3 regions of the Halomonas sediminis genome follow, and region 3 is predicted to be linked to each of the others. Evidence: predicted binding sites of a transcription regulator. Region 3 holds the regulator's gene; each other region holds the start of a gene.
What was found. The regulator FNR, encoded in region 3, switches genes on or off when oxygen is low (the NO sensors DNR and NnrR bind a similar motif). The targets are predictions, from matches to a motif close to TTGATNTANATCAA.
Positions count from the first base shown of each region.

Region 1: a site for FNR is predicted at 3,165-3,178, ahead of LG290_RS14805 (Hsp20/alpha crystallin family protein). Genes of this name have one in related genera too.
Region 2: a site for FNR is predicted at 4,049-4,062, ahead of dsrO (sulfate reduction electron transfer complex DsrMKJOP subunit DsrO). Genes of this name have one in related genera too.

Region 1 is NZ_CP085246.1:3,134,253-3,141,282, reverse strand. Features, by position in the region: gene LG290_RS14835 (hypothetical protein) at 1-9, shown strand, start outside; gene LG290_RS14830 (hypothetical protein) at 119-286, shown strand; gene LG290_RS14825 (hypothetical protein) at 283-504, opposite strand; gene LG290_RS14820 (zinc metalloprotease HtpX) at 552-1,514, opposite strand; gene LG290_RS14815 (hypothetical protein) at 2,033-2,161, opposite strand; gene LG290_RS14810 (VIT1/CCC1 transporter family protein) at 2,301-3,059, shown strand; gene LG290_RS14805 (Hsp20/alpha crystallin family protein) at 3,324-3,878, shown strand; gene LG290_RS14800 (host attachment protein) at 4,102-4,251, shown strand; partial or broken gene LG290_RS14795 (CapA family protein) at 4,264-5,399, shown strand; partial or broken gene LG290_RS14790 (IS30 family transposase) at 5,731-5,863, shown strand; RNA gene ssrA (transfer-messenger RNA) at 5,913-6,293, opposite strand; gene smpB (SsrA-binding protein SmpB) at 6,436-6,927, opposite strand.
Region 2 is NZ_CP085246.1:1,568,774-1,581,070, forward strand. Features, by position in the region: gene LG290_RS07515 (molybdopterin-dependent oxidoreductase) at 1-1,998, opposite strand, end outside; gene nrfD (NrfD/PsrC family molybdoenzyme membrane anchor subunit) at 1,991-3,199, opposite strand; gene dsrO (sulfate reduction electron transfer complex DsrMKJOP subunit DsrO) at 3,183-3,959, opposite strand; gene LG290_RS07530 (response regulator) at 4,313-4,990, shown strand; gene LG290_RS07535 (ATP-binding protein) at 5,065-6,294, shown strand; gene dsbG (thiol:disulfide interchange protein DsbG) at 6,307-7,092, opposite strand; gene LG290_RS07545 (TlpA family protein disulfide reductase) at 7,164-7,988, opposite strand; gene dsbD (protein-disulfide reductase DsbD) at 7,985-9,853, opposite strand; gene LG290_RS07555 (L,D-transpeptidase family protein) at 10,152-11,126, shown strand; gene LG290_RS07560 (efflux RND transporter periplasmic adaptor subunit) at 11,430-12,297, shown strand, end outside.
Region 3 is NZ_CP085246.1:2,920,505-2,932,801, forward strand. Features, by position in the region: gene LG290_RS13800 (heavy metal translocating P-type ATPase) at 1-1,891, shown strand, start outside; gene ccoS (cbb3-type cytochrome oxidase assembly protein CcoS) at 1,888-2,118, shown strand; gene LG290_RS13810 (sulfite exporter TauE/SafE family protein) at 2,115-2,813, shown strand; gene hemN (oxygen-independent coproporphyrinogen III oxidase) at 2,982-4,313, shown strand; gene fnr (fumarate/nitrate reduction transcriptional regulator Fnr) at 4,407-5,159, shown strand; gene ttcA (tRNA 2-thiocytidine(32) synthetase TtcA) at 5,146-6,084, opposite strand; gene LG290_RS13830 (putative nucleotidyltransferase substrate binding domain-containing protein) at 6,191-8,011, opposite strand; gene LG290_RS13835 (DUF4212 domain-containing protein) at 8,717-8,977, shown strand; gene LG290_RS13840 (sodium:solute symporter family protein) at 8,984-10,780, shown strand; gene LG290_RS13845 (hypothetical protein) at 10,880-11,392, shown strand; gene LG290_RS13850 (hybrid sensor histidine kinase/response regulator) at 11,653-12,297, shown strand, end outside.

The sequences.
Region 1 (7,030 bases), 210 kb from region 3:
ATGGCCTGACCTTGGACGTGGTGATCACCGATGGCAGTCAGCCGGTGGGGCGCGGCATCGGGTCCGTGCTGGAGGCCCGCGACGTGATTCGCGTGCTCACCCACCACCCGAGGCGCCCATGGACCTGCGGCAGAAGGCGCTGCGCCTGGCCGGACGGATGCTGGAGTTCGACCCGGATGCGCGCGGCGGCGTCGGCGAGGTCTGGAGCACCGACTGCATTGCGCATCAGAGCAATGCTATCGCCATGGCGCCGGTGCTGGCGGAGGCGCTCGCCTCGCTCGGCTAGCGGTGCGGGTCTGGGAGGGCGTCGGTATGGGTGACGGCATGGCCCATGAACTGCTGCAGCTGCCAGCCGGCCGGGGCGAAGCTCTCGAAGTGGGGTTTGAGGACGCCGTAGGCCATGGCGGCTTTGAGCCCCACCGGGCTGGGCGCAGACAGGATGCGTCGCATCAGGTCGTACGGATTGGGCATGGGGCTGTTCCAGGGCTTCGGCGTATCGCTCATGGTGTTCTTTCTTTCGTCAGTCAATGGGGTTGGAAGGGGCGAGCGCTTCAGCGCCGGCGGCGTATCCAGTAGCGCCGGCCCATGGGCCCCGGGCGCTCGGTGATCACCGGTGGCTCGTGGGCGTGGCCCTCGAGATTATCATGCAGGGAGGATTCCGGCGGCTCGTCGACCATCATCAGCCGGCGGATGCGCTCCTCGGTCGGCGGGTGGGTACGCAGCCAGTCGAGTCCCGCGGGCGGGTGGCGGCCGAACAGCGTGGCCAGCCAGCGTCCCTGGTGGCGTTCCAGGGTTGCCAGCGCCGAGGCGAGCCCCACAGGGTCGCCCGTCAGAGTCACTGCCTCTAGGTCTGCGGTGTACTCGCGGTTGCGGGAGAGGCCCAGCTGGAGCAAGGTGCTCAGGCTGGGCGCAAAGGCCACCACCAGCAGCAGGCCCCAGGGCAGACGAACGTCACCGACCAGGATCAAGGGTGCCATGAACAGCAGACTGATCTGCAGCACCGTGGTCAGCCAGAAAGTCAGGCGGGTCATGGCCGCGGCCATGGACATCACTCGAGTGTCGCCATGGCGCAGATGACTCACCTCGTGGGCCAGGACGCCAGCCAGCTCGCGCAGCGTCAGGGTGTGCAGCAGGCCTTCGGTGACGGCAATGCCGCCATCGTGCCGGGTGCCCACGGCGAAGGCGTTGAGGTCCGGCGAGGGGGCATAGAACAGCTGCGGGGGCTGGGTGAGACCGGCGTGGTGATAGAGCGTATCAAGCAGGCGGTAGAGCGACGGTGCTTGGTGACGGTCGAGCAGCCCGGCCCCGGTATCGGCAAGGATATAGCGAGCCGGCACCCAGCTGCCGGCGAGGGCCCCAGCCACCACGACCCCCAGGCTCACGACTATCCCGAGGCCGCCGGCCAGCAGGTAGCCGGGCACGGCCAGAATCAGGGCCAGGCCCGCTATGATCAGCAGGGTCTGCAGGCCGTTCTTGATTCGGCTGCGCCAGAGTCGTTGTTTCCCGATCGGCATGGCATCCCTTTGCAGTCGTCAGGCGGGGGTGGCGCGGGCGAACTCCTCGGAGAACATGGCCTATTTTGGGACCGCCGGTCACACGTCCGTCAAGCGTGGTGCACACCGGGCGTGCAGGATGCGCTCCTTGTTACCCCCAGATCTCGGCGATGACCTCGCCGGTCTCCTCACTCAGCCCCGTCTCCTGGAAGCCGAGGCTGGCATAGAAGTCCCGGGCGACCTGGTTGGTGGGCACATAGCAGATCGCGATCCGCTCGAAGGGGCCCCGTGCCCTGATCTCGTCTGCATGGCCCTGTGTCCGATGCCTCTTCCCTGGTGGCGTCGGTCGACCATGAGTCGGAAGATGTTGTAGGCAGTCGGCCGATCGTCGTGGGCCGAAGGATCGTCTAGCGTACCTCACCGAGCCGCGAGCTTCCCGATCCGCATGGTTACCTCGCCGCTGGCGGCGGGTTCCAGGTGCTGAGACAGGAATCCAGTCCGCCGAACTCCGCCTCGCCCAGCTGGAGATGCGTCAGCGGTCACCAGTCACGGAACAGCCGCTGGCCATTGTTGACCTGGTTCCGGGCCCAGATTTCGAGCTGGTGGGTCAGCGCCTCATGGCTCAGGTAGCGGTGGCGGAAGGAGGCTTTGAGTGTGTCCTGGGTCATGCCGATGCCTCGCCGTGCCGTGTTGCGCTGTCAGTATGGCGCATTCTTCGGAAGGGGGCGTCGGTGTCGGGCCTTACCCGTCTCTGGCCGGGTGTGCCAAGCTGAAAACAGTATGAATGACGCATCGACGGGAGGCTTTATGAACGATCGGCGGCGCGAGGCGCTGGAACACGAGCATCGCCCGGAGGTGATCGAGCGGCGGCTGCGTGCCCCCTCCCGGCTCCGGCACCTGCCCGATGCCATCCTCGGCGGCATCGACGGCTGCGTGACCACCTTCGCCGTGGTCTCCGGGGCATTCGGTGCGGGTTTCTCCTCCACGGTCGCGCTGGTGCTGGGCGTCGCCAACCTGCTGGCCGATGGCTTCAGCATGGCGGTCAGCAACTACGAGGCGATCCAGGCCCAGCGAGAGCATGTCGACGGGGTGCGTCGCAGCGAGAACCATCATATCGACGTGGTCCCGGAGGGTGAGCGCGAGGAGATCCGCCAGATCTTCCAGCGCAAGGGGTTCGCGGGTGAGACCCTGGAACGGGTGGTGGAGACCATCTGCAGCGACCGCGAGGTGTGGGTGGAGACCATGGTCTCCGAGGAACATGGCCTGCAGACCGTAGGGTTGAGCCCACTGCGTTCGGCGCTGGCCACCTTCATCGCCTTCCTGGTGGTGGGCGCCATGCCGCTGCTGCCCTATGCGATACCGGGATTGGATACCACCCGTCAGTTCCTGTCGAGCCTGGCGGTGGCCGGACTGATGTTTTTTCTGATTGGTATGGGCAAGAGCCTGATCTATCACCAGCCGGTGCTGAAGTCGGGGCTGCGCACCCTGTTGATCGGTGGGGCCGCGGCGGGGCTGGCCTTCCTCACCGGCCATCTGGCACAGGCGCTGTTCGGCGTGGGCCTGTAGGTTGCCCCTGGCCGGATTGAACCGCAGGTCGCGTTGGTGGCGTTCTAGCCACCCGAGTCACTCACGCGCTGCGCATGCGGCGTTCAGGGCATGACGACAATCATGCTGATCTGTGTCAAGTCGGCCGACCAGGGCTGTGCTATCTTGACAATGAAGGGGGTGTCTAAAAAAGAGGGAAAATAGATGTTTTTCGACCCTGACATCTTAAGTTTCGCTGGGCTTCGCCATTTGTGAACTACATTCTGGATTCAAAGGACTATTATTATGACCAAGAAAACTTCCCAAGATGCCAAGAAAACTTCCCAAGATGCCGAAAAAACTTCCCAAGATGCCGAGAACGTCCCTGTCTCGACCGAAAAGTCCGCACCGCAGGTTGAGTCGAGGGTGATGAGCCCGTTCCGGGAGTTCGAACACATGCTCAATACCTTCTTCGATCGTGGTGGTATGCCATCGCGCTGGGAGCATCCCCTCTGGCAGCGCTTTGCCGCCTTCGAGAAGGGCATGCCAAAGGTCGACGTCATCGACCGCGATACTGAGGTAGTGGTGCGTGCCGAAGTCCCAGGTTTTGAGCGTGAGGAGCTCGACGTCTCGGTAACCGACGGCGCGGTGACCATCAAGGGTGACCACCGCGAGGAGACCAAGAAGGACGAGGGTGAGTACTTCCACTCCGAGATCTCCCGCGGCTCCTTTACCCGGACAGTGGCACTGCCCAGCGAGATCGATGGCGACAAGGCGGCGGCCAGCTTCAAGAACGGCGTCCTCGAGCTGACCCTGCCCAAGCTCAAGCAGGCCAACCGCCGCAAAGTCGAGGTCAAGTAACCATCCGGAATGACCGTCGGGCCGGATATTCCGGCCTGGCGGCTTCCCTAGCATGAGGGAGCGAACATGGAGACCACTTGGGTGGTAGTCGCCGACCAGGCACGGGCACGGCTCTTCTCGACATCCGACCAGAGAGGGCCGCTGGAGGAGGTGGAGGACCTGGCCGCCGGCCTGCACGACGGGCGCCTGCCAGCACCTGATCATCAGCGCTACGCCGCGCTTTTTGGGATTGCTGCGCGAGACATTGCCCGAGGCGGTCCGGAAGTGCCTCGTGCTCGAGCTGCACAAGGACCTCACGGCCCTTAGCTCCGAGGAGATCCGGGCACACCTACCCGAGCGGCTGCCCCGGGAGCCCCTCTCCCCGCAGAGGTAGGGCCGGGAGCCGATGACCGTCACTGGGGGGAAGGCGATGGCCGGCGTGACCCTATGGCTGACCGGAGACGTGATGACCGGACGCGGCATCGACCAGATTCTGCCGCATCCCGGCAACCCTCGGATCTTCGAGGCCTACATGACCTCGGCCGTCGACTATGTCCGGCTGGCCGAGCGAGTGACCGGCCCCATCCCGCATCCCGTTGATTTTTCCTATGTCTGGGGCGCTGCCCTGTTGTGGCTCGACCGCCAGGCCCCCGACCTGCGCCTGATCAACTTGGAGACGGCGGTCACCTCCAGCGACGAGGCCGAGCCCAAGGGGATCCAGTACCGCATGCATCCCGCCAACCTGCCGGTGCTGTCCGCGGCGGGGGTGGATGCCTGCGTGCTGGCCAACAACCATGTGCTGGACTGGGGTCGGCACGGGCTATGCGAGACGCTGAAGGTACTCGGGGAGGCCGGCTACGCCACGGTAGGTGCCGGCCTTGACTGGCGTCAGGCGAGGGTGCCGGCACGCTTCGAGGTTCCCGGCGGGCGCCTGCGGCTGCTGGCCTTCGGGCTTCCCAGCAGTGGCGTGCCACGTGACTGGGTGGCCAATGACACTCGGCCCGGGGTCAATGTGCTGTCCGACCTCTCGTCCGTCACCGTGGCAGCCATCGCCGCCGACGTCGCCCGAGGGCGCGAACCGCAGGAACTGGCCCTGGTCTCGCTGCACTGGGGCGGCAACTGGGGCTATGCGATCCCCGATGCGCATCGGGGATCGCCCACCGGCTGATCGACGAGGCCGGCGTGGACCTGGTCTGGGGCCACTCTTCCCATCATGCGCTGGGCATCGAGGTGTACCGCGGCAGGCTGATCCTTTACGGCTGCGGTGACCTGATCAACGACTATGAGGGCATCACCGGCCATGAGGGCTTCCGCGACGACCTGGCACTGCTCTACTTCCCGACGCTCAGCCCGACGGACGGCCGACTGGAACGGCTGATCATGGTGCCCCTGAAGCGTCGGAATTTTCGCCTCAACCGGGCCTCCCGCGAGGACGAGCAGTGGCTGTGCCGGATGCTGAACCGGGAGGGACGGCCGCTCGGCACTCGGGTGCGGCAGGACGGCCATAACCGGCTGGTGCTGGAGTGGCAAGGCGAGCGGTGAGGCCGTTCAGCGTGTGTCGTGCTTTATTGCCCTGTCCTGACCGGCATCGGGCGGAGCAGCCGAAGCTTCCGGTTCGACAAGGTCGCGTTCCTGTCGAGTCCCCAGGCTTACGCCAGTTTCGAGGGCCAGGTCGATATCACTGGACCAGCAAAAAACCTGCCTGAATCCCCTGCCATTCGGGCGGGATAGGCGTTGCCGTTACGCCGGGCCCTCGAGCAGTTCGGTAAGTGAGCCATTCTCATGGGCGCGGCGGATTGCCTCGGCAAAGAGCGGGGCGGCGCTGACCACCTCGAGGTGTTGGCGGGACGGTATCGGTCACGATGAGCTTACTCAGCTGCGTAAGTCGCTGACTTGGGATCAAGGCGCGGAACTGGCCCAACACGCGCAGCTACGGATAGATAACGGACTTCTGCGACCCACGAAGCCCTAGGCATAGCAGGACTTCAGCTACCACGCCGGGGATGGCTAATACACAAAAAAAGCACCCGTAGGTGCTTGATTTGTCGACATGTTTGGTGGAGGCGGCGGGAATTGAACCCGCGTCCGCCAGCACTCGCCCATTGGCTCTACATGCTTAGATTACGTCATTTGTTTTAACGCTACCGGCTCCGACGATCAGGATCCGGCAACGCGAGTCTTCTTAAGGTTTAGCAATTGGCGCGAAGACACCACCAACTGCGATCCCATTATTTTTAGCTCGTATCCCGTCCGTGCTGAATGGGCACAGCACTTCGGGGCCGGACAAGAAGCTAACAGCTATTAAGCTGCCAGCGCGCCCTGAGCGTAGTTGTCGTCGTTTGCGACTATTTGTCGTGATGTTGGATTTACGAGATACATCACGCTCTCGGCATGCACCGCAGGGGTTGTCACCGGCGTCGAAACCATGTCGCCCCCTTAATGAAGCGCTATTCTAACGCGCTTGTACTACATTGACCAGCGATGCTGTATTAGGTTCCGCATGCTGCGACATTTTTGTCGACTCCCGGACATTTTCTTCTTTCTTCCGGGAGCGTCGTTTCCTGAAAAGATAGACCCGTCATGCCTTGTTTTGTTCCCGCATGATGCGTCCTTTTTGACGTGTCCAGTCGCGGTCTTTCTCCGTGGCACGTTTGTCGTGCAGTTTCTTGCCGGTAACCAGCGCCAGGTCGCATTTTACCTTGTTGCGCTTCCAGAACAGTTTGAGCGGCACGCAGGTATGGCCCTTGTCCTGGGTGATTGAAAAGAGCTTGGCAATTTCCTTTTTATGTAGCAGGAGCTTGCGCGTACGGGTGGGGTCAGCGAGCTCGTGGGTGCTGGCGGTATTCAGCGGCATGATATGACAGCCCAGCAGCCAGGCCTCGCCATTACGAATCAGAATATAGGTATCGGTCAATTGTGCCTTGCCGGCACGCAGACTTTTGACTTCCCAGCCCGCCAGAACCAATCCCGCTTCGAATGTCTCGTCGATATGATATTCAAAGCGTGCTTTCTTGTTCTGGGCAATGATGCTGGTGCCGGTACCCTTGTTTTTACCTTTCTTTGTGGCCATGGAACCTCATGTTTGCTCTGTCGATTGCCTATCCTTGGTTGAACAGGAAGGCGTGATACCATTCAAGGCCTGGAAAATAATTCCCATGATACGCCTTGGGCAC
Region 2 (12,297 bases), 1.4 Mb from region 3:
CACGAACAGCCCCAGGCGCTTGGGATCCTTGAGCTTCTCGGCGATCAGCGCTTCAAGGCCCGCCTGGCCGTAGATGGGGTTGGCCATGCAGCCGATCACTGCCTTGATCGAGTAGGGGTAGCCGTCCAGCGCCGAGGACAGGTGCTCGGTGAGAATGGGCGGCGCCAGCGAGCGCCAGGGAGCCCGGGCCGGGTAAGGATTCTCGCCGGCGGCCACCTTGCGCTGGTACTCGGAGGACTTCTCGTAGGGGAAACGCGAGCGGGAGAGAAACAGGCCCTGGGGGCCGCGCTTGCCGGGGAAGTTGGCCAGGTCGTAGCGGGGACCTTCGCCGACGCCGTTGAACTGGCCGCCACCCACGGCGCTGCCGCCCTTGCGGTTGTGGTTGCCGGCCAGCACGTTGAGCATCTGCATGCCGAAGGCGGCGTAGAAGCCGTTGCCCGACATCATGCCGCCGTGGGAGTTGGTCACCGCGCGGCGACCGTGGCTGGCGAAGCGCCGCGCCAGGTCGACGATGGTGGCCTCGGGGATGCCACAGTGCTCGGCGTACTCGGCCAAGCCGTGCTCGTTGGCGGCCTCGCGCAGCAGGGTCATGCTGCTCTTGACGCGCACGCTGTTGCCGTCGGCCAGCGCCACCTCGCGGTCGACGAACAGCTCGGCGGCCATCACCTGGGTGCCTTGCACCAGCTCGCCGTCGGCCACCACCATGGGCAGGTCGGCCTCGCTTCCGGCCTCGGCCTGGCCCAGGTCGCTGGCGCGCAGGAAGCGGCCGCGGCGCGGGTGGCCCTCGGTATCGATCACCAAATGGGTGGCGTTGGTGTGGGTCGCCTCACCGGCGGCCTCGGCGGCGGGCTGGCCGGGAAGCTCGAGGAAGTCCTTGGCGTAGCCCGCGTTGTCGAGCAGCCACTGGATCATGCCCATGGCCAGGGCGCTGTCGCTGCCCGGGCGGATCGCCACCCAGCGGTTGTGATCGGCGGCGTGGGAGACTGAGGCGTTGAGTGCCGGGTCGATCACCACGTAATCCAGGCTGCCGGCGGCGCGCGCCTGGGCGATCAGGCGGCCCTGGCGCTTGAAGGGGTTGCCGGCCTGGCTGGGGGCGGTACCTACATAGAGGATGAAGCGGGCGTTCTGGATGTCCGGTTTGGTATGGGCGTTCTTGGCCAGGTCATCCATCACCGCGCCAGAGCCCATGCGATAGGCCAGCCCGCAGTAGGAGCCGTGGTGGCCGTAGTTACGGGTGGCAAAGGCGTTGAAGGTGAAGCGCTTGAGCAGCGCGGAGCGGCCGTAGTCGGTGGCCTCCATTACCATCAGCTGGTTGGCCTTGGGGCCGTACTCGGGGTTCTCCGGGTCGATCAGGGTGTCGTGGTCATGGATGGCGCGTAGCCCATCCACGTTACCTTCGCCGAACAGATCGCCGCCCTCGCAGACCTCCTCGATCAGCTGCTCAAAGGAGACCTTCTGCCACTCGCGGCCGCCGCGACCCCCCACCCGCTTGAGGCAATGGGTCACACGGAAGGGGCTATCGATCTGCGCCATCATGGCGTTGCCGCGGGCGCAGGCGGTGGAACGGTTCTGCTGACCCTGGTCGCCATAGGCGCTCAGCCCGCGCAGCGCATCCACCACCGGGGTGCGCATCGGCAGGTGCTCGTCGGCGGAGAGCGGGTTGTAGGGATTGCCGGAGACGCGCAGCACCTGATCGGTGGCGTTGTCCACGCGCACCCGTACGCCGCACTTGGTGGTGCAGCCGTAGCAGACGGTGAAGGCCACACGCTGGTCGGGGTTGAGGGTCAGCTCGCCACTCTGGGGGTCGACGCTGTATTCCGGCGCCAGGGAGTTGCCGTGAATGCGGTCCTTCGGCTTCTCGCCCGCGCTGCCGGTGACGCCCTTGCCCATCTTGAGCAGCGGGTCGGCGTAGCCGGCGACGAAGGTGGCGGCGCCGCCAGCGGCGACAGCACCTTTCATGAAGCGGCGACGTGATTTGTCTACAGAAGACTTAGCCATGGCTGGGAGTTCCTTCAGAATTTTCCGCAGCGCTCTGGGCGGCGGGGTGTGCAGGGGCGGGGGTTACAGGTGACAGATCGGCAGCACTGCCGCCCTGGCGGGCCTGGCGCCACGGCACGAAGAGGTCGATCAGCAGGATGGCGGCGAGCCACAGGCCGAAGGTGCCGACGATGCCCAGGATGCCGGAGGAGCCGGCGGGGATGCCGTAATGGTGGAAGCCGGCGCTGTGGCGGGCCACGGTCTGCACGTCCATCAGCACCACCCAGCGGAACATCCAGCCCACGTGCAGGGCCACCAGACCGAGCACCCAGGTCCAGGCATAGAGTGCCGGGCGGCGCGGCGCAGGACGACTGAGCAGGTAGAGCACGGCGCCGAACAGGGCCAGGCCGGTCAGGCCGCCCCAGAGGGCGGTGCTGCGCCACTCGGCGCTGCCGCGCACCGATTCCATGGCTGCGGCCACCGAGCCGACGTCGGCGTTGATACCGTCGAGGAACCAGCTGCCGGCGACCAGGCCCGCCACCAGGCAGGCGCCCAGCATCACCTTGAGCATCTGCCTGCTGACCATGGTGCTGCGCTCACCGGCCACCCGGTTGAGCACCAGAATCAGCCCGGCGGCGGCGATAAAGCCGGTGGCCACGAACATCGGCGGCAGCCAGACGGTATTCCACAGCGGGCGGGCCTTGACGATGGCCACCTCGGCACCGGTATAGAGCATGATGCCGGTAGAGAGGGCGAGGGTTCCCAGGCCCACCAGCACCACCAGAGCGCGCGGAGTGGGAGCGTCACCCAGCGACAGCCAGCGGGCAATGAACCCTGCGATGCCGGGCGCCTGGCGATTGGCCTGCAGCGCCGGGCGCCAGGCCAGCCAGGCCAGCACGATCACGCCCACCACATAGAGCGGCAGGATCAGGCTGCCGACGGACATCCAGGAGTGAGTGTTGGCATAGGCGTAGAAGTGCCAGAAGCGCAGCGGCTGGTGCAGGTCGGCGAGCAGCGCCACCGGGGCCACCAGGGTGGTGGTCAGGCAGGCCAGCAGCGCCAGGCGCGCGGTGGGCAGCCACTTCTGCTTGCCGAATACCAGCGCCGGTGCGGCCAGCCACAGGGTGGCGTAGGACAGCGCAATCACGAAGAAGTACTGCACCGCCCAAGGGTACCAGGCGATATCATAGCGCGGGGCGAGCAGCTCAATGGTGGAATTCATAGCCCATCTCCTTGCCGTGGGGATCGAGGACGTCCAGGGCCACCGGCTCGGCCTGGGGACGGGTGACGAAGCGCTCGTCCATGCCGAGGTAGAAGACCTGAGGCATTGTGTTCTTCTCGGGCTGCAGCACCATCAGGGCGTCGCCGTGCTCAGCGATCATGCGGCTGATCTGGCTCTCGGGATCGCGCATGTCGCCAATGATCCGTGCGCCGCCCACGCAGCTCTCCACGCAGGCCGGCAGCAGGCCGGCTTCGAGACGATGGGCGCAGAAGGTGCACTTGTCGGCGGTCTGGGTGCGCTCATTGATGAAGCGGGCATCGTAGGGACAGGCGTTGACGCAATAGGCGCAGCCCACGCAGCGGTCGCTGTCGACCACCACGATGCCGTCCTGGCGCTGGAAGGTGGCCTCCACCGGACACACCGGCACGCAGGGCGGGTTTTCGCAGTGATTGCACAGGCGGGGCAGCATGAAGGTGGCAACCTCGCCGGTCTCCTGGTGCTCCACCTCGTACTGGGCGACGGTGGTGCGGAAACTGCCCAGCGGTGCGGCGTTCTCGATATGGCATGATACGGTGCAGGCTTGGCAGCCGATGCACTGGCGCAGATCGATAAGCATGCCGTAGCGCTTGGTAGGGTCGCCTTCACGGCGGGGCGGCTGCTGATTGATGCCCGCGTTGGCAACGCTCGATAGCGGTACCAGGGCAGCCCCCGCACTCAAGCGAGCCAGCTGGCCGAGAAGGGAGCGGCGAATGGGATCCATGGGGCCTCCGGTGGCCGATGAAGAGAGTGCTCCGCAGTGGTGCGAGCGCATTCGATGCCGGTAGGCTACTCTGCTCAGGACCCTGTAGCTTGACTTGCATCAACTAAACGTTAGCAGGCTTTTAATGTTGGCTTAATCTTCTATTAACTATCTGATTTAAAAATATTTTATCCGATTCTGTGTTCAAAAATATTTTGCCAGGCAGAACAGCTTTCTGTGCACCTGCCATGTCTTCGCTCTCGCGGGTCTAATGATTGTTTAGGACTCGGCTAGTGTCTCTCATCCTGACTTCATCGGCATATGCCAAGCTATGCCGGGAATTGATTTTCGCATCATGGAACAAGGAGAGGGGTATGCGCGTACTGCTCGTCGAAGATGACGCGCCAGTGGCCGCTGGCGTCGAGACCGGCTTGGCCCTGAGCGACTTCGTGGTCGATACCGTCACCACGCTGGTGGCCGCGCGAGGCGCTCTGGCGACGATCGACTATGACGCGGTCGTGCTCGACCGCCGTCTGCCCGACGGCGATGGGCTGACGCTGTTGCAAGAGTGGCGTCGTTCGGGCGTTGCGACGCCGGTGCTGATGCTGACGGCACGAGACGCCGTGGCCAGTCGCATCGAGGGCCTCCAGGGAGGGGCCGACGATTACCTGGTCAAGCCGTTCGATCTGGACGAGTTGACCGCGAGGCTTCAGGCGCTCCTGCGCCGTGCGGCAGGGCAGGTCGACCGCTCCCTTCGTCACGGTAATCTGGCCCTGGACCCTGTCGCTCGCAGTGTCACGCTTGATGGCGTACCGGTGGCACTGGGACGCCGGGAGTTGATGTTGCTGGAGGCACTGATCCGTGCTCGCGGGCGAATCCTGAGTGCCGATCAATTGAAGGATTGCCTCTACAGCATCGATGACGAGATCGAAAGCAATGCGCTCAACGTGCAGATCTATCAGCTGCGGCGCAAGCTTGGGCGCAACGTGATCGAGACGGTCCGAGGCATCGGTTATCGCCTCGGCGCACCGAGTGGCGATACGACATCATGAGCCTGCGTCTGAGACTTGTGGCCACGCTCGGGATGACATTGATGCTGCTGTGGGGAATCACCGCGGCGTGGTCGATGCGCGACCTGTCGAACCAGCTCGAGCACGCGATGGATCAGCGCCTGGCGCAATCGGCGCGCATGGTGGCGAATCTGCTGGATCGCGCCCCGGCGGCTGCATGGAATGGCGAGGAGGGCGGTGTAACGTCGACCATTCCCGCGCTCGAGGGTGTCGCTTGTCGCGTTTCGTCGCTGCGCGGAAAGATGGTGGCCGGCACGCATCCTGAAATGAACGACGTTCTTGCGATTGATGCCGAAGGTTACAGCTATCGCAATCACGCTGGGCAGCGCTGGCGTGTCTACACCCTGGTCGACGATGACAAGCGAATCACCGTGGCGGATCGCCTGCGTGAGCGGGAATCGCTGTTGGCACAGGTGCGCCGTGCCGCCTTCTATCCGTTTCTGCTTGCGCTGATCGGCAGCCTCATCGCCTTGTGGTGGGGCGTGACCCGGGGGCTATCGCCGCTTTCGAAGTTACAACGGCAGCTGAATTCACGCGACCATGACGACCTCTCGGCATTGCCCGTTCGCAGGTTGCCCGGCGAAATTCGGCCGCTGATCGATGGCTTCAACACCTTGCTTGCACGGACTCGGCGGATGCTCGAATTGGAGCAACGTTTCACCGACGATGCCGCTCACGAGCTGCGGACACCGCTGACCGCCATTCGCACCCATCTTCAGATCGCACGACGGGTCGAGGGGAACCAGCACCGGGAAGCAATGCGGCAGGCCGAGGCGGGTGTGGGACGGCTGACGAAAACGCTCGACCAGCTGTTGCTGCTAGCACGGATGGAGAGCGAAGAGATCACCCGGGGAAGTCTCGATCCCACGCCTCTCGAGGAGGCACTGGAAACCGCGATGACCGAAACCGGCAGTCGCGACCGTTGTCGTTACAATGAGAGGGTGAGCCGGATACACATCGCCCTGTCGGGTTCGCTACTGGTGATCACGCTGCGTAATCTGCTCGGGAATGCGGTGCGCCATGGTTTGCCTGGCGCCCCGATCGAGATTGAGGCGCAAGAATCGAATGGCATGGCGGTGATCAACATCATCAACCAGGGGGAAACCATTCAGCCCGAACAGCTTGCCCGCCTGACGGAGCGGTTCCAGCGCGGAAATCACCCCCAGGGTAGTGGCCTGGGGCTCTCCATCGTCGACGCGATCGTCACCCGTGCCGGTGGTCGGGTGACGTTCACGTCCGGCAACGGCATCGGGCTGCGGGTGTCGCTCCAGTTGCCGTCGAGTTGATCCAGTGAGGGGTCAGGGCGCGTCGCTACCCATGACGCGGCGAAGCTTGTCCGGCGTGGGAGCACCCATGACTTTGCGTACCTCGCCATCATCGTCCTGATAAAAGGTCACGGGTGTTGCGTAGAGTTGGCCGTCGCGCATCATCTGGGTGTTTTCGCTGACCCACTGTTCGCTTTGATCGCTGCCCGCGCTGTCCGGTAGGGCGCCGCTGCGAAAGTGCTCGGCGATCGCATCGCCGGGGTTATCTGCGCTGAGAAGCGCTGCTGCTTTTTCGGGGCTGTCTGCCTTGAGAATACCCACCATCAGATGGCGAATCTGAACCTTGCCGCTCTCGACCCAGGGTTGGGCGTCCTCCCAGAATTTGCGGCAGTAAGGGCAGTTGGGGTCACTGAAGGTATAGATCACGCGTGGTGCATCGACATCTCCATCGCGAACCCAGTGATGATCAGCCATCTGCTGCCAAAGCTCGGCGTTCCTGGGGCCGTTGACGAGCTGCTCCAGCCGCTGGGTAGAGACGTCTCGTCCCTGGGCATCGATCAGCGTGCCGACGATGGCATGCTCACCGTCCGTGGTCATATACGCCGCGATGGCCTGGCCGCGCATGCTGGCGGCATAGCCCAGGCCGTCGGGCGCGTCGAATTCACCGTGAATCGTGAAACCTTGCTGCTCCAGCGCTTTAATCGGCGTGGGCCAGTCGTTGTCGGCGGAGGCTGGCAGGCTCGCCGCCAGGGCGATGCCGACACTGAAGGTAGCCATCAAAGCGCGCCGTGGCGTCATGCGGGGATTGCGAATGTACATAGGGGTTGTTTCCGGGGTTGGAAAGATAATGGCTGGAAAGATAATGGCTGGAAAGATTATGGTTGAAAGGTTCATGGTTCGAGACGCTCGAGACTGCGATCGAGCGTGGCGCGGGAAAGCTCACCGAAGTGGGTGTCGATAAGCATGCCATCGGCGTTGTAATAGAGCGTGGTCGGCATGGCCATGGCGCCCACCTCCTGGCCGAAGGCCATGTTCGGGTCGCGATAGACGTGATCGAGTGCCAGAGACTCTCGCTGCATGAAGGTATTGATCGTGCCGACGCTCTCGCCCTGGTTGACGAACACGAACGTTATGTCGTCCCGCTCCTGCTGGGCCTGTTCGAGTATCGGCATCTCGCGACGACAAGGAGGGCACCAGCTGGCCCAGAGATTGATCACCATGGGCTGGTCGGCGTCTTGCAGCACGCCGGGCAAGCTCACCTGGGTACCATCGAGGACGGTCAGCGGTATCGACGGTACGGTCGCCCCTCGAGGGACCATCAGTGCCAGTACACCCGCGGTCAGCGACCAGACCAGAGCGCCTGATATCACGGCGATGCCGAGCGGTCGCCGCTCGCCAGGGTGGCGCCATAGCCGCCAGGCGAGATAGAGCGAGGCGATGGCAAGACCGGCCAGCGGCTCGAAGCCGCCATCGCGGATGTCCAGCCAGGACCAGAAGGTTTCGTAGCTCTCCCAGTATCGGGCGACGAAAACGCCCCGCGCCCCGACCACGCCGATGAGCAGGGCATTGAACAAGCGATCGCCGACACTGAGCTGTCGCCGGCGGCCTAGCCAGGCACCGACGATCAGCGCGACGACCATCGACACAACCAGCAACAGCTGTCCCAGACTCAGGCCGAGCGGGCCGATGGCCAGGCTGCGATCCAGGGGATTCATGAGCGACTCCCATTTGTGTTTTTGCCCGCTCGTTTGGCCTGATCGAAGCGGTCGAGAAAGGTTTCGGCGTTCAGTTCGCCGATGATACGGGCACTGCGACGTTCGTCCCCGTCGGGGCCGAACCACATCAGCGTCGGTGGGCCGACGACGCCAAAGTGCTGCATGATGGCCTGGTCATGAGCATCATAGTCGGTGACATCGATGCTCAGTCGTTGCACATCCTGTAGCTCGGCCTGGACGGTCGGGTCGGTGAAGACTTCCTGCTCGATCACCTCGCAGGAAATGCACCAGTCGGCGGTGAATTCGACAAGCGTCATCCGGCTACTTTCAGCGGCCTGCGCGATACGGGCGTCGAGCATTGCCAGGTCATTGACCTCATCGAACGCGAGCGGCTGGCCGGCGGGCGATACCGTCGAGGCATCGCCCGCCGAGGCGTAGACCGCCAGCGGTCGCCACGGATCATGGGCGCCACCCGCGGCGCCGATCAGTATCAGCGAGCTCCACAGAGCGATGACCGCTGCGCTGGCGGTCGCTACCTGGGGCACCACGCTCGAGGCGTTGGCGCTTCGTGCCAGGGCGCGGAGCGAAACGGCAAAGCCCAGCCCCAGAGCGCCCCAAAGGCCGAGGACGATGGCGTCCGGCACCACGCGAGCGACGAACCAGATCGCCATCCCCAGCAGAACGAAGCCGAAAAAGGCTCTGACGCGAATCATCCAGGCACCCGGCTTGGGCAGCAGGCGACTACCGATGGTGCAGATCAGGATCAGCGGTGCGCCCATCCCGAGGCCAAGCGATAGCAGCGCCGCACCACCCAACCAGGGATTGCCGCTTTCGGCGATGAACAGTAGCGCCCCCGCCAGCGGTGCGGTCATGCAGGGACCCACCAGCAGGGCGGAGAGCACGCCCATCCCGGCAACCCCTTTCAAGCGTCCGCCGCGTTGGCGCACCATCCGGGCATCCAGGCGCTGCCGCAGCATTCTCGGCAGCTCCAGTTCGAACAGGCCGAACATGGCCAGTGCGAGAAAAATGAAAAGCAGCGCAAACAGGCCGATGAACCAGGTGTTCTGGAACAGTATCTGCAGGTTGGCGCCAGCCATGGCGGCGGCAACCCCGAGTGCCGCGTAGGTGGCGGCCATGGGCAGAACGTAGGCGGTAGACAGCACGAAACCGGTCCTCCGCTGACTCTCTCCCGCCTTGCGCTGACCGACGATCAGGCTGGACAGAATCGGGATCATCGGCAGCACGCAGGGGGTGAACGTCAGAAGCAGGCCCATGCCGAAGAAGGCAGCCAGCGCCCAGACCCAGTTACTGCCGGCCAGCTGCGCCGCCAGTTGCTGATCTTCCGCCATCCCTGCTTCTGGATCGGAAACGGGACTCGATGTCGCGGTCGAGACGGGGGTCGTGTTCGTGGTATCGGAAGCCAGGTCGAAGGTCCGCTGCTGCGGCGGATAGCACAGCCCGGCGTCGGCGCACCCCTGCCAGTGGAGGGTTAGCGTGTCGACGTCACCGGGGCGCGTGGTCATGCTCAGCGCCTGACGGTAGACCTCGGAGCGACCGAAATACTCGTCCTCGATGGACTCCCCATCGGGCATGTCCAGCGATAGCTCACGGCCTTCCGTGTCGGCAGAGAAACTGTGGCGGTAGAGGTAGTAACCGGGTTCGATCTGCCAATCGATCGCCAGTTCATTGCCATCCTGAGTCAGCGTTGGCTTGAAGGCCTGATCCGGGGGAAGAAAATCCCCCTGCTGCCCGAAGGGAGCCTGGGCGGTGGCCACTGTGGCAATGCTGAGCATGGCCAGCATCAGTAGCCACCGCACGAGCCCCGTTCGCATGACCCCTTGCATTGGCCGCGTCTTTGGTCGCATTTCCATCACTCCTGATTTGATGCCGGCCAGGTTGGACCATGGGGATGAGCTGAAAATGAAGCTCGCTTGCTATCGCGGGCTCGAAGGTATATTCATAAAACAAATATCGTTATTCTGATGGAATTCGGCTGGCGTTATTCTGGCCTTACGGTCGCGTCATCAACCTATCGCGTCATCAACCTATCGCGAAAGAAATTAAAGCTTAAAATTGAGTATTGTCATGAACAGTAATCTAGTGTCATCAGGTTTAAAGAACAGTGTGATGGCAGTGCGTACTGCAGTAGCGTTAGGAGCCTGTATGTGGCCGTTAGTGGGATATGCAGACGCGGACGCTGTGCCTGAAAACCACCATGTGATTCCGGCCCAGGGCGACCTTATAGGCCAGGATTATCAAGTAATCGCCAATAAAGAAGATACGCTGATCGATATTGCCCGTACGCATAACGTTGGCTATGAGGAGATACGTTCCGCGAACCCCGAGGTGAGTATCTGGATGCCAGGTGAAGGCGTCGCGGTCACAATTCCAAGACGCCATATTTTACCTGACGTAGCGCGAACAGGCATTGTGATTAACGTCGCCGAACTTAGGCTTTATTACTACCCTGAGGTAGGGGAAGGGGAGACGCCGCGGATAGAAACGTATCCGATTGGAATTGGCCGCGAAGGCTATAATACGCCGCTTGGGATCACTGAAACGACCATTCGTTTGGAGCAGCCGGCGTGGTATCCGCCGCAATCGATGCGCCAGGAGGCCGCTGAGCGCGGAGATCCTGCCCCAGCTGTTGTTCCCCCAGGGCCTGATAATCCCCTAGGTGAGCACGCTATCTTATTGGATATTCCGGGCTACTTGATACATGGCACAAACCAGCCTGACGGTATCGGTATGCGCGCCAGTCGCGGCTGCATTCGGATGTACCCTGAGGATATTGGGTCGATATTTGATGACATCCCCAGCGGTACCCAGGTCAATATTATCGATCAAGCGATTAAAGTCGGTGCAGACGAAGACGGTGCTGCTTATGTGCAAGTCTTCAAGACATTTGCTAATGATGAGTCAATCACTGAAACATTAAAGGAAATGCTTGTTTCGCAATCACTTGTTGCAGAGGATGCCTTGGATAAACTCGATGACCAGCGATTAAGCGAACTGTTTGAGCAGCCGGATGAACAAGTAAAATCGTTATCGTCATTATATAAAATACCTAATGGAAACGGTGATGAACCAACTGATGGGTCAGGCATCCTGAAAGACTTTTTAACGCGAATCGAGTGACAGTACGCAGCGGCTAAGCCGCGCGTTTTCTAATAAAATACCCATTATACAAACTGTGAAGTAAGAAGCAGGGCGCAAGAAAGCAACGAAGTTGGCTGCTTTAAAAGGTGCTTTCACGACGTGCTTTCAAGCGTTCGCGCTTCAGGCTTCCAGTGTGCCTGCCGAAAGAATGCGCCATGGCGCTTGAACCGTCGTGCCGAGAATTGCTGCGTTATGTTGCCGCACCACCGGGGGCAGCCAATTCGCCTAAATGCTTTGGCAAGGTATAGTGGCCGCTGTTTTATTCCCTATGCAGATATCCTTATGCTTAAGCGCTTAATACCTGTGGTGATCCTGGCCCTCGGCATCGTCGGCTTTATGGCTTTGCGTTTGACGCGCCCTGAGCCTGCCCCGGCGGTGGCTCAGGAGCGCAGCTGGCCCGTAGAGGCGTTGTCAGTATCGCTCGTCGAGCATGTCCCGTTGCTGCCGCTATTTGGCGAAGTGATGGCACCCGAGATGATCAATTTAGTGGCGCCTATAGAAGCCCGGGTGGCTGCTCGCCCGGTCAGTGACGGGCAGCGAGTTGATGAAGGTGAATTACTGGTGGCGCTTGACGAGGCTGATCTTTTTCCACCGCTGCGCCAGGCCGAAGCAGAGGTGGCGGATCTTGAGGCCCAGCTGGAGAATCAGCGCATCCGCCATGGCAACGATCGCCAGGTATTAGCCCGAGAGCGTGAAATCCTTGCAAGTGCCAATCGTCAGCTGGAACGTAACCGTACGTTGGTGGCGCGGAACCTTACTTCTCAAGCCGATCTTGACGTGGCACGAGACAATGTTGCGCGCGCCCAATTGAATGTGACCAGCCGTGAAAGTGCGGTCGCCGAGTTTCCCTCGCGTCTGGCAAGTCTGGAAGCGCGTCTGGCACGCACTCAGGTGATGCTGGCGACAGCGCAACGCGACCTGGAACGCGGGCGTGCTCATGCACCCTTCGAGGGTAGAGTCACTCGTGTACAAGTAGCGCCCGGGGATCATGTGGCCGCCCGTGCCCCCTTATTGTCACTTTATCCAATTGACGGCTTGGAAATGCGCGCTCGCATCCCCCAGCGCTTTCGAGCGGAAATTGAAGAGCATCTGACGCAAGGCACACCGTTACTGGCCATAGCCGAGAGGGGCGAGCAGCGCTTTGTCCTTG
Region 3 (12,297 bases):
CGCTGTGGGGATGATGCAGGTGATGATGTTTTCCATCCCTATCTATGTCTCTTCACCAGGCGAGATCAGCGAAGATTTCTACGCCCTGTTCCACTGGCTGTCGTTTGCACTAGCAACACCGGTCGTATTTTTTTCCGCCTTGCCGTTTTTCCGCAATGCCGTGCGGGATGTAAAAACAGGCGTACTCGGCATGGATGTTTCGGTGTCACTAGCCATTGGTGGCGCTTATCTCGCCAGCGGTTATGCCGTGATATTCGGCGTGGGGGAAGTGTATTTCGATTCAGTGGCCATGTTCACTTTCTTCCTGCTGTTCGCCCGTTATGTGGAAACCCGCGCCCGCCGTCGCAGTGGGCATAGCGGCAATGCCTTGAGTGGCGCGCTACCCCTTTCTGCCGTTCGCCTGGATGATGAGGGCAATGAACGCATTCTCCCCGCCTCAGAGCTCAGAACAGGCGACCGAGTCAGAGTAAAACCAGGCCATAGCGTACCCGCTGACGGCATAATAGAAGCGGGCGAATCAAGTCTCGACGAGTCCATGCTGACCGGCGAATACCTACCTGTCACTCGGCGAATAGGCGATGAAGTCACCGGGGGCAGTCAGAACATGGAAAGCCCTCTGGATATTCGGGTCACTTATGCGGGACGCGAAGCTCGTGTCGCTGGCATTGTCGACTTGACCGACCGCGCCTTTGCCAGCCGTCCGCGTCTGGCACAGATGGCCGCACGCATGGCGCACCTTTTTGTGCTACGCCTATTGATCGTTACCGCCTGCGTGGCAGCGGTCTGGTGGTTCATTGATCCCTCTCGTGTACTCTGGGTCACCCTTTCCGTACTGGTGGTCACCTGCCCTTGCGCCTTGGCACTGGCCACCCCAACGGCTCTTACCGCGGGTCATGGCCAACTGCGCAGCCGTGGCGTCTTGATTACGCGTGCCGACGCCCTGGAATCCCTCTCCCAAGCCCATAGAGTGATCTTCGATAAAACCGGCACACTGACGCATGGCGAAATGCAGCTGATGCAGACCCTTCCACTGGGGAATATCGACGAAGCAGATGCCCGCGCCCTGGCAGCCGCCCTTGAAGCCCACTCGGAACATCCCATTGCCCGAGCGTTTCATCCTTTTCGTGACACCACCGTGCAAGCAAACGAGGTGCAAAGCCATACGGGACAAGGGCTGTCAGGTTCCATCAACGGGGCACGCTGGCGACTAGGCAAACCCGAATTCGCCGCGATACAGCCGCCGACCATACCCGATGAAGGGCAATGGCTATTGTTGGCGAAAGAAGGCGAGCCACGTGCCTGGTTCGGTCTGCACGACGCGATTCGCGAGGACGCCGGAGAAACTGTAATGACACTACAGGCCGCTGGCCTCAAGGTCGAACTGCTTTCAGGCGATACGTCGCATGCAGTGGCAAGCCTGGCCAGACAGCTGAATATCGATACCTGGCAGGCAAGCACCTCCCCTGAAGGCAAGCTTGAGCGTTTGCAGCAATTGCAGGCTAGCGGCGAAACCGTGATCATGGTCGGCGATGGCATCAACGATATTCCGGTGCTGGCCGGGGCTGACGTGGCGATCGCCATGAATAGCGCCACGGACCTGGCCCGCACACGCGCCGATGCGATACTGTTGAGTCCACGCCTGATGCGCATTGCCGAAGCGATCCAGATTTCTCGGGCGACGCGCCGGGTGATGCGTCAGAACATGATCTGGTCGGTATGTTATAACGCTTCCGCCTTGCCGCTGGCCGCGATAGGTATCGTACCGCCCTGGCTTGCCGCCATCGGAATGTCTCTCAGCTCACTGGTGGTGGTAGGCAATGCCTTACGCCTATCCCGCTGGCGCAGCAGCACTGTGCCGCTGCCCCATTCCCCTACGCCGGTGCCCGCATGACGATATTGTATCTGTTGATTCCATTATCGCTAATTCTCCTAGGGTTGGCGGTCTGGGCTTTTTTCTGGGCGGTGAAAAATGAACAGTTCGATGATCTGGAAGGGCCCGCTCATCGCATCCTGTTCGATGAAGATGAAAACGACCTCTCGCCCGAGGAGCGCCAGCGCAGAAAACAGCAAAAGCAGCCCCGGACGCGACCGGACGATAACTCCGAGAGCCCTCGATGAATCCCACCGGCATGGACCTACCACCACTGCTGGCGGCGTTCGTTTTCGGTCTTTTGGGTGGAGCTCACTGCATCGGGATGTGCGGCGGCATCATGAGCGCCCTGACCTTTGCCGTGCCGCCCAGCATGCGCCATCCAGCTAGGCTCACAGGCCTGTTATTGGGTTATAACGCCGGGCGTATTGTTAGCTACATGGCTGCCGGTGCCTTGGTGGCAACGCTCGGCACCTTGCTGGCATTGTCCCCCGAGGCCGGCATGGTGCTTCAGGCCTTCGCCGCCGTCATGCTCATCCTCATGGCCTTGTACATCGCCAACTGGTGGAAAGGGCTACTCAAGGTTGAAGCGGTAGGCAAGCGGTTATGGCGTTACCTGGAGCCTTTGGGGCGCCGCTTGATGCCGGTGGTCAAACTCCCCCAAGCCTTTGCTCTAGGTGCCATCTGGGGCTGGTTGCCCTGCGGTCTGGTGTACTCAATGCTCGCTTGGAGTCTGGCCACAGCGGACCCTTTGCATGGAGCCGCCCTGATGGGAGCCTTCGGTCTGGGCACGCTTCCCGCATTGCTGGTTACCGGCATTGCAGCACGCCAGATGGCCGGCTTGATTCGTCACCGCGCCACACGCAGCCTGGCAGCATTAACTATCATTAGCTTCGCGCTTTGGCAATTATGGACATTGCTCACAACCTCCTCGCTTCACTAAGCCCAACCATCGTTACATTGACTCAGCTCAATCTTCCTTTCCTCTCTGCGAACTACCATTAGTACTCTACGTTCTAGATACCGGAGCATCTGTATGCCCGTTCAAGCCATTCCCGACCGCTACCCTGCTTTGAACGGATTCATTCCAGGCAGAGCTTGGAACCAAGCCATGTTACAGCGCAACGACAAAGAGGAGCCTCGCTATGTGTCTTACCCTACGCCGCGCTCCTTTCATGATAACTTCAGTGCCGAAGAGTTTACTGCTGCGCTAGAGCGCAGCAATAGTGGCAACAAGCCTTTAGGCGTGTATGTTCATGTGCCATTTTGCCGAAAAGTTTGCTTTTATTGCGCTTGCGACAAGATAGTCACTCAGAACACCCAACTAGCCGAGCCTTACCTATCGCGGCTGGATCGAGAAATGGTGCTGAGCTCACGCCATCTAGATTCCTCTCGTCAAATACAACAGCTTCACTGGGGCGGCACACCGGCTTTTTTGACGTTGGATCAAATGAGCGACTTGATCGACCGGCTGGATGCACGCTTTGGTCTTTCCTACGCGCCAACCCGCGATTACTCCATCGATATTGACCCGCATCAAGCCGATGTATTGACCTTGCGCCATCTTCAAGCCCTGGGCTTCAACCGGATAAGCCTGTCGATACAGGATTTCGACCCGACTGTTCAGCATGCAATCAATCGTGTGCAACCGCACGTCTTGACCGAGACATTGATGGAAGAAGCCAGCCGTCTCGGTTTTCGCTCGCTTTCTCTGGACCTGATTTACGGCCTGCCTTGCCAGACTCGCACAAGCTTCGCCAAGACACTCGCCCAGGCAATCGAACTCAACCCAGCACGCTTCAAGGTAACCAGCTACCGTCATATGCCTGAGCGTTTTGCGTCCCAACGGCACATCAACCGCGACGACCTGCCGTGCCCCGAAGAAAAAACGGCGATTCTACATACCGCTATCACCATGCTGACCCAGGCCGGTTACGTGCCTATTGGACTAGACCATTTCGTCCGACCGGACGACAACCTGGCTATCGCTCAGCAGCAAGGCACCCTACAGCGAAATTTCAAGAGCTACTCCAGCCACACCCAATATGATTTGGTGGGCTTAGGAGTTTCCGCTGTAAGTTGTGTGGATAATATCTATGCCCAGAACCCCACTAAGCCGGCAAGCTATGAACAAGCTTTGGATAAGGGTCACTTGGCTATAAAACGCGGCATTCGCCTGACACAAGACGACCAAATTCGCCGGCATGTCATCGAATGCATGTTGTGTGACATGGCGCTCGACCTTGATGAAATCAGTAGACGATGGAGCATCGACGCACCGCGCTATCTTGCAGATGCCTTGACCAAGCTGGAAGGCGCCGAACGAGCCGGCTTGATTCAGCGAACCGGTAATAGATTGGTGGCTACTGCCCAAGGGCGATTACTGCTCGGCCGCCTAGTCATGGCTTTCGATGCTCATTCACCAGCCCAAGCGATTTTTTAAAAACCGTTTTTTTAAGGAACTTTTTCGACAACACTTGCTGCCGGCGCTTAATTCCTCATAATGGTCCTTGCCACCTATTTGAGGGAGGAACTCATGCCGGACATCATGGGCCGTCATAGAGCCATACTGAACGAAGCTCACTGTCAGACATGCAGTTTGAGCTCACTTTGCCTCCCCTTGGCGCTTGAGCTTGAACACATGGATCAGTTCGACTCGATTATTCGTCGTCGCGCACCGCTCAAGAAAGGTGAGCCCCTATTTCGCCAAGGGGATGTCTTCACCAGCGTGTTTGCTGTGCGTTCCGGCAGTCTCAAGCAAGTCACCACGGAAGGTAATGGTAGCGATCAATTGACCAACTTTTACCTCCCCAGTGAGTTGGTGGGTCTTGATGGCATCAACGAAGCAACCTATCCCGGCAGCATCATTGCGCTGGAAACGACTACCGTTTGTGAAATTCCTTTCGACCGTCTGGATCTTCTTTCCGAGCAACTCCCTGAATTACGCGGACAGCTTTACCGCAGCATGAGCAAGGAGTTACGTGAGGATCGGCGCATGATGCGCCTACTTTCACGCAAGACGGCAGACCAACGCCTGGCAAGCTTCTTGATAACGTTATCCGAGCGGTTTCGCCGCAGGGGCTATTCGCCCTATAGCTTTCGGCTTTCCATGTCCCGAGCGGATATTGGTAACTACCTGGGACTGGCAGTGGAAACCGTCAGTCGCATCTTGAGTCGCTTTCAAAGCCAGAAGGTGGTGTCGGTTTCCGGAAGGGAGGTCAATGTTCTCGATATGCCTGCGCTGATTGCCTTATCCGAGGAAGAAGAGCAAGAGCTCAACTCACCTTGACTGCCTGAATGCGGCTGGCCATCAGGTCAGCCTGCTTGGCTTCCAGCCCGATAAAATCGAACAGCTCACGATCGGCCAACTGAGACGGTGCCACATTGGTGACCGCCTTGAACATGCTCTCCAGTCGGCCAGGGTATTTCTTGTCCCATTCCGCCAGCATCTCTTTGGCCAACTGACGCTGCATGTTGGGCTGGGAACCACATAGATTGCAGGGAATGATCGGGAAAGCCATTTGTCGGGAAAACTCGGCGATATCGGCTTCCTTGCAATACGAAAGCGGCCGAATCACAATATTTTTTCCGTCATCAGAGAGCAGCTTAGGCGGCATGGCCTTGAGCGTTCCACCGAAAAAAAGATTAAGAAACAAGGTCTCCAGTATATCTTCTCGGTGATGCCCCAAAGCAATTTTGGTGGCCTTGATTTCTTCGGCAAAGCCATACAAAGACCCTCTACGCAGCCGCGAACACAGCGCGCAGGTGGTTTTGCCTTCAGGGGTTTTTTCCTTGACCACCGAATACGTATCTTGCTCGAGAATATGATACTCGACACCTAGATTGTCGAGATAGGCTGGCAAGATATGCTCGGGAAAACCGGGTTGTTTCTGATCAAGATTGACTGCTATCAAGGAAAAATCAACCGGTGCATTGCGCTGCAGGTTGCGCAATATTTCCAGCAGAGTGTAGCTATCCTTTCCGCCACTAAGACATACCATGACGCGATCCCCTTCCTGGATCATGTCATAGTCAATAATGGCATTGCCTACCTGACGCCGCAGGCGCTTTTGCAGCTTGTTGAAGGCGCGTTTTTCATTGGCACCTTTGTCTGGCTCAGAAGCCGCGACGACGCCATGAGAATTATCTACACCGGAACCGCTCATGCTGGAATGGGCAAAAGCATCAGGATCGAAATGTTCAACGGATTGCATAGAGTAAGACCTGCCGATGGCTGGAATGGCGGGCAAATATTCTATCAATACTCACCCCTTGCCTACCAACAATCTATCCACCAACGATCTCCCCCGCTGCCTCCACTCACGAATATTCCAGATGGTAACGATGCGTCAGGCGCTGCTTGAAATCCTTGACGATGTGTAGGGCCTCACGCAGCAGATCACGTTCCAATGAGGAAAGTTCTTGCACCACCACGCGATCCGGCTGGCGATCTTCGGCCTCCCCATCCATCTGGGCCAATTGCTGTCTTAGACGAAGTTCGGTGAAAAGCGCCAAGGCTTCTCCCAAGTCTTCGGCAAAACGTTTTTTCAGCCGCCCATCCTCCACTAACGCATCGAGACGCTCAAACGTGGACGTTGCCTTGATACGCCGCTCCAAGGCCATGGTGCGAACCCCATGCACAATCGTAAAGATACCGCCTTTTTTGATATCAATGCCGTGCTGAGGCTTTTTCAGCGAGCCGAACAATGTCAAAGGTGTCGAGAAACGCAGTGCCGTGCGAGCAAAATAGGACAATAAAATCTCATCTCGTGCGCAGCGTTCAAACAATTCATCGCGTACCTGCTCCAGCAATGCTGCATTACCCGCCACCGCATGAGAGTCCAGAAGGATGGCCAGCTTCATCAGGCTCTCACCATCACGAGCCGCGACCCAGTGAGCAATATTGTGCTTCCACTGAGTTACCGTTCCCACCCATTCAGGGTTACATACCATGATATTGCCGGGACAAGGAGGATAGCCCAGCTCCACCAACGTATCCGTCAGGGCCTGCATTTGTTCGCCAACATCCGGCCACTCCAGATCGTCAGCAAGAATCAATCCGTTGTCCTGGTCGGTCTTGAGAATCTGCTCGCCCCGCCCTTCACTGCCCATCACCATCATGCAGCTATCACGATGGTAGCGCTCATCAATCAGAAATCCCCACGCCTTGTTCATGATGCGTCCGTTGAGTGCAGCCAGAAGATCCATGGCAAAGCGTAATTTGACTCCCTGGGCCATTAACGCCTTGACCAGCTCAGGGGTGCGCCGGCTAGCTTCGGTCAGAGCCTGCAGGCTATCCGCCTGCTCGACCTGGAGGCTGATGACATAGCTACGACTGGAGAAATAACTCAGCACATCCGTCAGTTCGACAACGCCGGTTACTTCCTTGTCTTCTACCACCGTTACACGGGCGACTTTGTGACGCGTCATGGCGACCAAGGCTTCAAACAGATATTGCTGCGGTGTGACGCTCACCAGCTCAAAATGGGCAATATCCTTGACCGCAGTGCTCTGCGCCAGCCCCTTGACCACCAAGGCATTGAGCAGATCGGTCTTGGTCACCATCCCCACGCCTTTCTGACTTTTCACCAACAAGCTATCGGCATGGCTGTCATTGAGGGTATGTACCGCCTGGTCGATTGGTGTCGTCGCCTCGACCATCAAGGGCGCGCGCATGCATTCAATCACCTTGGCCAGCATGAACCCGGCCATGGTAACGCCACCTTCTGCACGCTTTTCGGTCAATAAGCGCGCTTTGTGGGCCAAGGTTTGACGAAAAAAATCGTTGAAATCGGGATATTTTCGACATAACTGCTGAAATAAAGCCTTTGGCAGTAAGTAGCACAGCGTCTCCTGCTCCGCCTGGAAACGATAACGGCTCTTGCCATTGAGGATACTGATCGCGCCAAAAAGATCGCCGGCAGTGTAAAGGCCGATCCGAGCACTTGACGCTGGTAAGGTGGGATCGAGTTCAGCCACTTCACCTTTATGAATCAGAAAAACAAACTCACCCGGCTGTCCGGTTTCCAGAATGATTTCATCCCGGTCAAAATAGGCCAGATCCACACCACTGCGTATCCGTTCTCGACCCTCCTCGTCCAACAATGAAAAAGGCGGTTGTGAAAGTTCGACATCGACCATGGTATTACCCTCGTTATAGTACAGGTACTACAAGATTGTGGTGATTCACTGTCTGTCGCCCGCAATGCCGGTAATACTCGTTTCGGTGCAGTTTGCCAAAAACTGCAGCCACACCTGGAGAAGGGTTTCACCGCGCCTTACCATTATTTGATGGAACCCAAAGAACGACTTATGAAAAGAACTCACCCATGCTGAGAAACTGAAAGTCGATGAAAACAGAATACCAAAATCATGTTTTGCGAGAATACCTAGACTATCGTTTCGTATCCTTGAGAAACACATAAGCCCCTACAACAAAAAAATTATCAAAGCCTTTGTTTTTTAAGGTTTTATTAAAAATACTCATTACTCCCCTTTTGTCGTGATACCAAAGTCTGGGATTTAATTTTTGTGTTTATTGCCCAGTATTGTTCATGAGTCAGGCAGGGTAATCGCATGTTAGTAACGTAGCTCGATAGCCAGGCATTGAGGTGAGTAGAGAGCGACTTTAGTCGGCCAAAGGGCAGTAAAGGGTAACCGGCGCTGTCATCACCAGTGATGAAAACGCCGGTTACCTTGTTACCTTTTGGGCCTATGAACGAGCAAAATGGCTGTAGGCTGAAAAGCGATACAAGAAACTGTTCCGTGCATGCGACACCCTGATGAGTCATTCATTTTCAATGCAACTTCCCCTCCAACCTTAAATTACAAGTGGAGATCACCACTATGGCAGACGATAAATCCAATGCTGCTGCTTACTGGAAGGCTAACGTACGCCTGATTGCCGGGTGCCTGGTCGTCTGGGCATTCGTCTCGTACGGCTGTGCCATCCTGTTCCGCCCATTGCTGGCAGGTATCCCTGTCGGCGGCACCGACCTTGGTTTCTGGTTTGCCCAACAAGGTTCCATTCTGACGTTCATAGCGCTCATTTTCTTCTACGCCTGGAAAATGAACAAACTGGACGAAAAATTTGGACTCGGGGAGTAAGCCAGCATGAGTCAATTTGCAATCAATCTTTTGTTCGTTGGGGCATCATTTGCCCTATACATAGGCATCGCTGTATGGGCGCGTGCCGGCTCGACCAAGGACTTCTATGTTGCAGGGGGTGGGGTACACCCGATCACTAACGGCATGGCGACGGCAGCCGACTGGATGTCGGCCGCTTCCTTTATCTCCATGGCAGGTCTGCTGGCGTCCGGCGGCTATGCTAACTCATCGTTTTTAATGGGCTGGACCGGCGGCTATGTCATCCTGGCCATGTTGCTGGCACCTTACTTGCGCAAGTTCGGCAAATTCACCGTGCCCGACTTCATCGGCGATCGCTTCTACAGCAACACCGCACGTCTGGTGGCGGTAATCTGCCTGGTAGTGGCATCGGTCACCTACGTTATCGGTCAGATGACCGGTGCCGGCGTGGCCTTCTCGCGCTTTCTGGAAGTCAGCAACACCTGGGGCATCTGGATCGCCGCCTTCATCGTGTTCCTGTATGCCGTATTCGGTGGCATGAAAGGCATCACCTACACCCAGGTGGCGCAGTACGTGGTACTGATCATTGCCTACACCATCCCGGCAGTGTTCATTGCCATGCAGTTGACCGGCAATCCCATTCCCATGTTCGGCATGTTCAGCACTCATACCGAGTCCGGCTTGCCGCTGCTGACGAAGCTGAACACAGTACTCAATGAGCTTGGGTTCCGGGACTACACGGCTGATGTCGACAACAAGCTGAACATGGTTCTGTTCACCCTGTCACTGATGGTAGGTACCGCTGGTCTGCCTCACGTCATCATCCGCTTCTTCACCGTTCCCAAGGTGGCTGACGCACGTTGGTCCGCGGGCTGGGCATTGGTGTTCATCGCCCTGCTCTACCTGACGGCCCCGGCTGTCGCCTCCATGGCACGCCTGAACCTGATGACAACCGTTTACCCACAAGCTGCAGGTCAGGTGGAAAACTACGAAGAGGCCATGGATAACGCCCTGGTCTACGAAGAGCGTCCCGAATGGATCAGAACCTGGGAAGAGACGGGCCTGATCACCTTCAACGACCTCAACAATGATGGCCGCGTCCAGCTTTACAACGATGGCAATGAAGACTTTGCCGATACAGCGGAAGCGCGTGGATGGGAAGGCAGCGAACTGAATGTCAACAACGACATTCTGGTACTCGCCAACCCGGAAATTGCCAACCTGCCGCCTTGGGTTATCGGTCTGATCGCCGCCGGTGGTATTGCAGCGGCACTGTCTACCGCCGCGGGTCTGTTGCTGGCCATTTCCTCGGCCATCAGTCATGACTTGATCAAGACCATGATCAACCCGAAGATCTCCGAAAAAGGCGAAATGCTGGCTGCGCGCATCTCCATGGGCGGGGCCATCTTGCTGGCAACCTATCTCGGTCTTAACCCTCCCGGGTTTGCGGCTCAGACGGTGGCGCTTGCCTTCGGCATCGCTGGTGCTTCGCTGTTCCCGGCGCTGATGATGGGTATCTTCTCCAAGCGCATGAACAGCAAAGGCGCGATTGCCGGCATGCTGGCTGGTCTGCTCTGCACCCTGCTGTATATCTTCACCTACTTGGGCTGGTTCTTCATTCCCGGCACCAACATGCTGCCCAACACCGCGGAAAACTGGATATTTGGCGTTTCGCCGCTGTCCTTCGGCGCGGTGGGTGCAATGATCAACTTCGCGGTTGCCTTCGCGGTATCCAGTGCCACTGAAGAACCTCCGCAAGCTATCCAGGACCTAGTGGAAAGCGTTCGCTCTCCAAAAGGGGCTGGCATGGCAGTCGACCATTAAGCCATAATCGATTCCGGATGCAGCCTCTCTGAGCTGTGGAATCAAAATGAAATCGGGCTTCCCCTGGGGGAGCCCGATTGCTTTGAGGAAGGTTGAATTATGTTATGGCATTTAGTTGCGGCAGTATTTGCCGGTTTAGCAGCCGCCGGAGTGGGCTTGTTCTTGCGGGTTGTCACTCGCAAATGGCTACCCAGCTGGATCGTTCCGGTCTGTGCCGGGCTGGGCATGCTGGCTTATCAAATCAACCACGAGTATTCCTGGTTCAGCCACAAGCAAAGCCAGCTGCCTGAATCAGCACAGATAATCAGCAGCGAAAGAGGCGAAGCCTTCTGGCGCCCATGGACGTATTTCTTTCCGATGACCATCGCCTTCAGGGTCGTGGATCAGGACAACATGGTGAAAAGTGAGGCTAATGATCAACAACTTATCGAATTCATTCTCTACCACTTTGAAAAACTGCATATGGACCGGGTAACTACGCAGGCTTATCTACTCAATTGCACCACCCGCGACCTCGTGCCCCTCGGAGGGGAACAGCGTCAGCCCCGCACCACCGAGATGCGTCAGCTAAAAGCCTCAGCCCCTCTCTACCAAGCGTTATGCAACACCTGACATTTCTTTCAAGCGACCTGTGTCAAATTTTCAATGCCTGAGTAGCGCCCGGAAACCGCTCGGTGGACTGGACTCACTCAGGTTATTTCGCCATTACAAACTTCCCGCCTCACGACTGCCCCCCTAAGCGGTATTAACGTAGAATCGGCGTTTTGCCCTGCTGCCTATCGCTTGGCCCGGGTTTTCCAGCACTTCCAGGCGCTATTTCGGTAATCGTATTTGCCAGGCACCTATTGTTAGCTCTATTGACGGAGAGATGCATGTTCCACGGCTGGCTGCTGGTAATTATTTCCTTGTTCTACATTGCCGTGTTGTTCACTATCGCCTGGTACGGTGACCGTCGCGCACGCATGCATGGCGCCAGCCGGCGGCGTCCGATCATCTACAGCTTGGCACTGGCCATTTACTGTACCTCCTGGACGTTTTATGGCGCGGTTGGGCAAGCCGCTACGGCGGGCTGGTCATTTGCCAGCATCTTTGTCGGACCGATACTGACCTTCCTGCTTTTCTGGCCGATTCTGGCCAAGATGATCCGGGTGGCCAAACACCAGAACGTCACCTCGATCGCCGATTTCATCGCTTCGCGTTATGGCAAGACACAATCCTTGGCCGCCTTTGCCAGCCTGATCGCCCTCGTCGGTACCCTGCCTTACATCGCCTTGCAGCTGAAAGCCGTTTCCACATCGTTTACCGTACTGACTGATGCCACTGATATCACCCATACCCCGCTATTCGGGGACACGGCCTTTTACATTGCCATCGTCATGGCCGTGTTTGCCATTCTATTCGGCACCCGCCACACCGATGCAACCGAACATCATGAAGGTCTAATCCATGCGGTCGCCTTCGAGTCATTGATCAAACTGGTGGCATTTCTCACCCTGGGTGCCTATGTCACCTGGGTG